Regions from separate parts of the Hafnia sp. CBA7124 genome, predicted to be linked through region 2. Evidence: predicted binding sites of a transcription regulator. Region 2 holds the regulator's gene; the other holds the start of a gene.
The links. The regulator PhoB, encoded in region 2, activates phosphate uptake and scavenging genes when phosphate is short. The targets are predictions, from matches to a motif close to CTGTCATAAAACTGNCNNAT.
Positions count from the first base shown of each region.

Region 1 (4,425 bases), 1.1 Mb from region 2:
CCAAGCATGAGCGCCAAACCTCTGTTGCTAGTGAATAATTTATGCATGCGCTTCGGCGGATTGCTAGCGGTGAATAACGTTGCGCTGATGCTTAATGAGGGGGAAATTGTCTCACTTATCGGGCCGAACGGGGCGGGCAAAACCACGGTATTTAACTGCTTAACTGGTTTTTATCGCCCGAGCAGCGGCTCGATTAAACTGCGCGACCGTGAGCTTGCGGGGTTGGCTGGGCAGCAAATTGCACGAATGGGCGTGGTACGCACGTTTCAGCATGTCCGCTTGTTCAAAGAGATGACGGTGGTTGAAAACCTGCTGGTTGCACAGCATCAACATCTGAAAAGCGGGGTATTCGCGGGCCTGCTAAAAACGCCAACGTTTCGCCGCGCTGAGGCCGATGCATTAGAGCGTGCCGCCGTATGGTTAGATCGCGTGGGATTGCTGGAGTTCTCAAACCGTCAGGCGGGGAATTTAGCCTATGGTCAGCAGCGCCGACTAGAGATAGCCCGCTGTATGGTGACGCGTCCTGAATTGCTGATGCTGGATGAACCGGCCGCAGGGCTTAACCCAAAAGAAACCGATGAGCTTAACGAGCTGATCGCCGATTTACGCAATCATCATCAGGTCTCTGTGCTGTTGATTGAGCATGATATGAAATTGGTGATGGATATTTCAGACCGAATTTACGTGGTAAATCAGGGAACCCCGCTGGCACAAGGCTCACCTGAAGAGGTGCGCAATAATCCGGATGTTATTCGTGCTTATTTGGGAGAGGCGTAACTATGCTGACTTTAGACAATGTCTCGGCTCATTACGGAAAAATTCAGGCGCTGCACAACGTCAGTATTCAGATCCAGAAGGGTGAAATCGTAACGCTTATCGGTGCAAACGGTGCGGGAAAAACGACGCTGCTGGGCACGCTATGCGGTGAGCCGCGAGCGACCTCGGGGCGCATCAATTTTCTTGGGCAAGACATCACCGACTGGCAGACGGCCCGCATTATGCGTGAGGCAATAGCGATTGTGCCGGAGGGGCGTCGGGTATTCTCGCGCATGACGGTGGAAGAGAACTTGGCGATGGGCGGGTTCTTTGCCGATCGCCACCAGTATCAAGAGCGTATTGCGCGAGTTTACGATCTCTTCCCTCGTTTGTATGAACGTCGTATACAGCGCGCAGGCACCATGTCCGGTGGTGAACAGCAGATGCTGGCAATCGGGCGTGCCTTGATGAGCCAGCCTAAGCTGTTGCTGCTCGATGAACCGTCGCTGGGCCTAGCGCCCATCATCATTCTGCAAATTTTCGATACCATTCAACAGCTGCGCGAAGAGGGCATGACCATATTTCTGGTCGAACAAAATGCCAATCAGGCGCTCAAGCTGGCCGACCGTGGCTACGTGCTTGAAAACGGGCACGTGGTGCTGGAAGACAGCGGCTCAGCGCTGTTAGCAAACAGCGCCGTGCGTAGTGCCTATTTGGGCGGATAGAATTCTCGGCCATCTTCGTTTATTTGAGGATGGCTGATTTTCCTTTGTTACCGTCATCCCTCCGTCACATTTCCTTCACCTATCGGTTATTTTTCTGTCATACGCGCATGTCATGGTACATCCCGAAAATAAGACGTTCTTTATCACTCAACTTTTACGGTGATAACACTCATTCGACGGGGATTTAGCATGATGAATAAGACAATAAAACGCAGCATCTGTAGCTTGGCGGTCACATTTTGCCTCAGCGCTCCCGCGTTGGCGGTCACTGAAATTCCGTTCTGGCATTCGATGGAGGCGGAGCTCGGTACTGAAGTCGATAGCCTTGCTCAGCGTTTTAACCAATCTCAAAATGAATACAAAGTGGTGCCGGTTTACAAAGGCGATTATGAGCAAAGCCTAGCGGCGGGGATTGCGGCTTTCCGCGCGGGTAAAGCGCCAGCAATCTTGCAGGTTTATGAAGTCGGCACGGCCACCATGATGCAGGCTAAACAGGCGATTAAGCCGGTTTATCAGGTATTCAAAGAGGCGGGCATTCCTTTCGATGAGTCCCAGTTTGTTCCAACCGTCGCAGGCTATTACGCCGATAATACTTCTGGGCAACTTCTTTCTCAGCCGTTCAACAGTTCAACGCCGGTGCTCTACTACAACAAAGACGCTTTTAAAAAAGCGGGTTTAAATCCGGATGAGCCACCAAAAACATGGCAGGCGCTGGCAGACGACGCGGCGAAGCTACGCGCTAGCGGCATGAGCTGCGGATATGCGTCTGGCTGGCAGGGCTGGGTACAACTGGAAAACTTCAGCGCGTGGAACGGTGTTCCTTTTGCCACGGAAAACAACGGCTTTGGCGGCCCGTCGGCGCGTTTAGAGTTTAACAAGCCGTTGCAGGTGAAGCATATTCAACTGCTGTCCGACATGCTCAAAAAAGGCGATTTCAGCTACTTTGGCCGTAAAGATGAGCCAACGGCGAAATTCTATAACGGCGACTGTGCCATGATGACCGGCTCTTCCGGCTCGCTTGCCAACATTAAACAGTATGCCAAATTTAACTACGGCGTGGCTTTTATGCCCTACGACGCCGACGCAAAAGATGCCCCGCAAAATGCCATTATCGGCGGTGCCAGCCTGTGGGTGATGAACGGCAAAAAGCCTGAAACTTATAAAGGCGTAGCGGAGTTCTTCCAATTCTTAGCCAAGCCAGAGATTGCCGCCGAATGGCATCAAAAAACCGGCTATCTGCCGATCACGACGGCGGCCTATGAGCTGACCAAACAGCAGGGCTTCTATGATAAAAATCCGGGCGCAGATGTCGCCACGCGACAAATGCTGAACAAGCCGCCGTTGGCGTTCACCAAGGGCGTCCGTTTAGGCAATATGCCGCAAATTCGTACCGTGGTTGATGAAGAACTTGAGGGTGTTTGGACCGGTAAGAAAACGCCACAGCAGGCACTGGATGAAGCGGTATTACGCGGCAATCAGCTGTTAGAGCGCTTTGAAAAATCGGCGAAGTAGTTTTTGGTTCTACCTTGCCAATCGCCTTAGAGATGAGGTGATTGGCAGGTGCCTGTATCTGGTAGCAAATTTTGAGGTGTTATGAGTTCCCTAACTCCCACGTTTAAATGCAGCTGGTTGCCCTATGCGCTGGTGGCTCCACAGCTTTTAATCACCGCGATTTTCTTCCTGTGGCCTGCGGGTGAAGCGCTGTGGTATTCGGTACAAAGTCTCGATCCTTTCGGCCTTTCCAGTGAGTTTGTCGGTTGGCAAAACTTTGTTTCGCTTTGGCACGATCCTTACTATTTGGGCGCGTTTCGCACCACGCTATGGTTTAGCGGCTTGGTCACATTTTTTGGATTGGTGCTGTCGCTATTTTTTGCCGCGCTGGTGAATCATGTTTTGCGCGGTCGCCGCATTTATCAAACCTTGTTTATCTTGCCTTACGCGGTTGCGCCCACTATCGCCGCCGTGCTGTGGATGTTTTTGTTTAATCCGGGACTGGGGCTGGTATCGCATTTTCTTGGCGCGATGGGCTATAACTGGAACCATGCACAAAACAGCGGTCAGGCCATGTTTTTGGTGGTGCTGGCCTCGGTATGGAAACAGGTGAGCTATAACTTCTTGTTTTTCCTCGCCGCATTACAGTCTGTGCCTAAGTCTTTGCTCGAAGCTGCCGCCATCGATGGTGCGGGGCCGATTCGCCGCTTCTTTCATATTGTGTTGCCGCTGATTTCTCCGGTGAGCTTCTTCTTGTTGGTGGTTAATCTGGTTTACGCCTTCTTCGACACCTTTCCGGTTATTGATGCAGCCACCGGCGGTGGGCCAGGGCAATCCACGACAACGCTGATTTATAAAATCTACCGTGAAGGATTTGCGGGGCTCGATCTTTCCAGCTCAGCCGCGCAGTCGGTGGTTCTGATGCTGATGGTCATTGCGTTAACCCTGATCCAATTCCGCTACGTTGAGCGTAAGGTACGTTACCAATGATTGAGAACCGTAAAGGCTTAGATGTGTTTTGCCACATTATGCTGGTGTTGGGCGTGATGGTGATTTTATTCCCGCTGTATGTGGCGTTCGTTGCTGCAACGCTCGATAAGCAACAGGTGTTTGATGTGCCGATGACGCTGATCCCCGGTTCACAGCTGTGGCATAACGTTTCGCAGGTTTGGCATCAGGGCGTGGGTAGCGCTGGAGCACCGTTTGGCATTCAGTTGATGAATAGCTTTATTATGGCGCTCGTGATTACGGTGGGGAAAATTACGGTCTCGATGCTTTCAGCATTTGCCATTGTCTATTTCCGTTTTCCATTGCGTAACCTATTCTTCTGGTTGATATTCATCACTCTAATGTTGCCGGTCGAGGTGAGGATATTTCCCACGGTTGAAGTGATGGCAAACCTAAATCTGATGGATAGCTACACGGGATTAACGCTGCCGCTGATGGCTTCGGC
Region 1 is NZ_AP017469.1:4,263,886-4,268,310, reverse strand. Features, by position in the region: gene CPY98_RS19395 (high-affinity branched-chain amino acid ABC transporter permease LivM) at 1-10, shown strand, start outside; gene livG (high-affinity branched-chain amino acid ABC transporter ATP-binding protein LivG) at 7-777, shown strand; gene livF (high-affinity branched-chain amino acid ABC transporter ATP-binding protein LivF) at 780-1,481, shown strand; gene ugpB (sn-glycerol-3-phosphate ABC transporter substrate-binding protein UgpB) at 1,671-2,993, shown strand; gene ugpA (sn-glycerol-3-phosphate ABC transporter permease UgpA) at 3,075-3,962, shown strand; gene ugpE (sn-glycerol-3-phosphate ABC transporter permease UgpE) at 3,959-4,425, shown strand, end outside.
Region 1: a site for PhoB is predicted at 1,532-1,551, ahead of ugpB (sn-glycerol-3-phosphate ABC transporter substrate-binding protein UgpB). Genes of this name have one in related genera too.

Region 2 (4,425 bases):
GCGCGGGTAACGAGATAAAACCACAAACGACGCCAATCAGCGCAGCCTTCCATTGTTTGATTTGACGTCCCTGCATCAGATTTCCTTGCTCGGTAGCCCTTTCTGGCCTTTGTTTTTTTGCGTCATGCTCTCACCTGCCAGTGGCACGATGAGATGCGGCGGCAGTGTAAACACAAAGCGCGTGCCCAAGCCAATTTCACTCATGATGTTGAGCGTGGCTTCATGATGATTCAGCGCGTGTTTGACTATGGCAAGCCCCAAACCGCTGCCGCCGGTTTGACGCGAGCGCGCTTTATCGACCCGATAAAAACGCTCCGTTAAACGCCCCAAATGCTCCGCCGCAATACCGGGCCCATTGTCGCTAACTTCAAACTGCGCCCCTTGGGTGGTTTGCTGCCAGCAGACTTCAATTTTGGTGCCGTCCGGCGTGTGGTTCACCGCGTTATATACCAGATTAGAAACCGCGCTACGCAGCTGATCGTCGTTGCCGAACACTTTGAGTTTATCGTTGATGCGGAAGGTGATTTCATGACGACCGTTGCTCAACGACAGCGCCTCACGCTCCAGCATATGCAGCATCACCGGCACATCAACAATTTCATTCAAGGCAATGGGCGGAGCCGCTTCGATTTTAGAGAGAGTTAATAGCTGTTTCACCAAGCTGTCCATGCGCTTGGTCTGCTCTTGCATGGTCGCCAGCGCCTTTTGCCGCACCGGAGCCGCCATATCGTCATCGTTCATCATCTCGAGATAGCCCTGTAACACGGTCAGCGGCGTACGCAGTTCGTGGCTGACGTTGGCAAAGAAGTTACGTCGCGTGCCCTCTAACTGCCGCGTTTGCGTCACATCACGAGCCACCATCAGCAGTTGGCCTTCGGCATACGGCATCACACGAAATTCAACGAAACGGCCATTATTGAGATGCAGCGTGAGCGGACGGGAAAAATCTTGCGATTGCAGATAATGCGTGAATTCGGGGTAGCGCAGAAGGTTAAGAATATGCTGACCATTATCCTCCGGCCAACGAAAACCGAGCAGGTGTTGCGCCAAGCCATTACACCAGAAAATATTGCCTTCTTCGGTCGTCATAATCACCGCATCGGGCAATGACTCAGCGCCGCTGCGAAAACGTTTAATCAGCAGTGCCAGTTCGCGACGACGGCGTCGATTACGCTGCTGCATCTGATACAGCCCGTAGAACAATGGCTCCCAGCTTCCTCGCCCCGCGGGTGGCGTCATACTCCGATCGACCCATAGCCAGTGCGAAAGGCGCAGCTGGTTATAGAAATGCCAGCCTAAAAGCGCAGACACCGCAGCCAGCAGGAACCACGGCAAATAGCCGATCAGCAGCCCAAGGATCACCGCCGGAATGCAGCAAAACAGCAACTCCAACAGCAGTCTTTTCCACGATAGGCGTTCAAGCACGATGTTGGCTCTTTGTTCTTAACAACATAAACGGATTTAACCGCATAGAAATAGTCGACATAGTGATACCCAAAATCAGTGAGGCCCGACTAAGGGTCCCAATGCATAATCATACCGTTTACTTAAGCTCGATTTTAGGGGGAGTACACCGATGGGGTCGTAGCGGCGCAAGCCGCCTGAGCGACCCGCGGTGTGCTAGACCCGTGTATCCCGATCTTTTAAACAAGCGTCACGGCATATGCATAGCGGGTTAGAAACGCGCCGAAAAACGATACCCCGTCCCACGTACGGTTTGCACCATTTTATCATGCCCGCTCAGCTCCAACGCTTTGCGCAGCCGACGGATATGAACATCCACGGTGCGGTCTTCTACATAAACGTTAGTGCCCCAGACATGATTTAGCAACTGCTCGCGGCTATAAACGCGCTCGGGATGAGTCATGAAAAAATGCAGCAACTTAAACTCAGTCGGTCCCATATCCAGCGGGGCTTCGTTGGCCATCACGCGATGTGACGTCGGATCGAGACTCAGCCCCTGCACTTCGATCACCTCTTCCACCGCCATCGGAGAAATACGGCGCATCACGGCTTTAATTCTGGCCACCAGCTCTTTGGGCGAAAAAGGCTTGGTGATGTAATCATCTGCGCCCACTTCCAAACCGCGCACGCGATCTTCTTCTTCACCGCGAGCGGTCAGCATCATCACAGGAATTTCACGCGTTAACGCCTCGCGCTTCATATGTTTGATGAACTGGATCCCAGAACCGCCCGGCAGCATCCAATCCAGCAGCACTAAATCAGGATAAGGCTCAGAAAGCGAGTTCACCGCGCTGTCATAATCTTCGGCTTCAACCGGTTGGTAGCCGTTTTGCTCTAAAACAAAACACACCATTTCACGAATTGGCGCTTCATCTTCTACTACCAATATGCGTCTGGCCATTGTTAATCCTGCTTAAGTTTGGTTGCGGGCGCCATTATGCGTCAGATTTATGACAGATTTATGAAAAAAAACAATATGCCAAGCATCACTGTAATAAATGGTTTTGTAAACCCAGACTGATTATGGCCTCAGTGCCGGACATAGGTTCACCTCCCTCATAGATTGCGTATAATCGATTTCATTCTCCGTCGTGGCTCACGCTACGCTCAGCAAGGACAGCAGGACTCGCATGCGTCTTATCCATACTTCAGACTGGCACCTTGGTCAGCATTTTTATACCAAAAGCCGTAGCGCTGAACATCAGGCCTTTCTGCGCTGGCTCATTGAACAAGCATCGGCGCATCAGGTCGATGCCATTATTGTGGCGGGTGACGTGTTTGATACCGGTTCACCGCCGAGCTACGCGCGCGAACTGTATAACCGCTTCGTGGTGGAATTACAGGCAACGGGCTGCCAGTTAGTGGTGTTAGGTGGCAACCATGACTCCGTCGCCACGCTGAATGAATCTCGCGCTTTGCTGGCCTGCTTGAACACACAGGTTATCGCCAGCAGCGCGGGCGATTTACAACAGCAGGTATTACCGCTTAAACAACGCGACGGTTCCGTCGGCGCGATTCTGTGCGCGGTGCCTTATCTGCGCCCACGAGATATCCAAACCAGCCTGGCGGGGCAATCTGCCGCAGAAAAACAAAACGCGCTACAGCAGGCTATCGCGGCACATTACCAGTCGTTGTACGATCTGGCCGTTGCCGAACGCGACGCCTTAGGTGGAAATCTGCCGATTATTGCCACCGGACATCTCACCACTATCGGTGCCAGCACGTCTGACTCAGTGCGTGATATCTATATTGGTTCACTCGATGCGTTCCCGGCCTCCGCGTTTCCTCCTGCCGATTACATTGCACTGGGCCATATCCATCGTCCGCAGCGAGTGACCAGCAGCGAGCATATTCGCTACAGCGGCTCGCCGATCCCCCTTAGCTTCGATGAACTGGGCAGCGAGAAAAGCATCTGCTTAGTGGATTTCTCTGGTGCTACGCTGGACAAAGTGACGCTCTTGCCGGTTCCCCAATTTCAGCCAATGCAGCTCATCAAAGGCAGCATTGAGCAAATCGAGCAACAACTCGCCGCCTTTAAACCCATCAAGGCGGATCATAGTGAGAGCGAAAAACCGGTCTGGCTAGATATTGAAATCAGCAGCAGCGCCTATTTAAACGATCTGCAACGTCGGATCCAGCAGCAGGCAGAAAGCCTTCCCGTTGAGGTGATTTTGCTGCGCCGCAGTAAAGAACAACGCTTAAGCGCCCTCACGCGCCAAGACAAAGAAACGCTGAGCGAGCTGAGCGTTAGCGATGTGTTTGAACGCCGTTTGGCACAGGAAGAAACCGACGATGACGCGCTACTCGCACAGCAATCACGCATTCGAAATCAATTCCATCAGGTGTTGGATGAACTGGTGTTAGCGCAACAGCAAGACGACACTCGCGAGGAGAATGGCGCATGAAAATCCTCAGCCTACGGTTAAAAAATATCAACTCGCTCAAGGGCGAATGGAAGATCGATTTCACCCGTGAAGACTTTGCCAATAACGGCTTATTTGCCATCACCGGCCCAACCGGCGCAGGGAAAACGACGCTGCTCGACGCACTCTGTTTGGCGCTGTATCACCAAACGCCGCGCTTGAAAGTGTCGCCAACGCAAAATGAGCTGATGACACGCGGCACCGCCGAATCGTTGGCCGAAGTTGAATTCGAAGTGAAAGGCGTCGGCTATCGCGCCTTCTGGAGCCAGCGCCGCGCCAATAACAAGCCAGATGGCAATTTACAAACACCAAAGGTAGAGCTTGCACATATCGCCGATGGTGAAATCATCACCGACAAAATCCAAACCAAGCTGCATAAAATTGCCGATATTACCGGTTTAGATTTTGGCCGTTTCACCAAGTCGATGATGCTGTCACAGGGCCAGTTCGCCGCCTTCCTCAACGCCGATCCGGCCGAGCGGGCTGAATTACTGGAAGAACTCACCGGCACCGAAATTTATGGTCAGCTATCCGAGCA
Region 2 is NZ_AP017469.1:3,185,148-3,189,572, forward strand. Features, by position in the region: gene CPY98_RS14695 (PstS family phosphate ABC transporter substrate-binding protein) at 1-76, opposite strand, end outside; gene phoR (phosphate regulon sensor histidine kinase PhoR) at 76-1,425, opposite strand; gene phoB (phosphate response regulator transcription factor PhoB) at 1,676-2,365, opposite strand; gene sbcD (exonuclease subunit SbcD) at 2,595-3,869, shown strand; gene CPY98_RS14715 (AAA family ATPase) at 3,866-4,425, shown strand, end outside.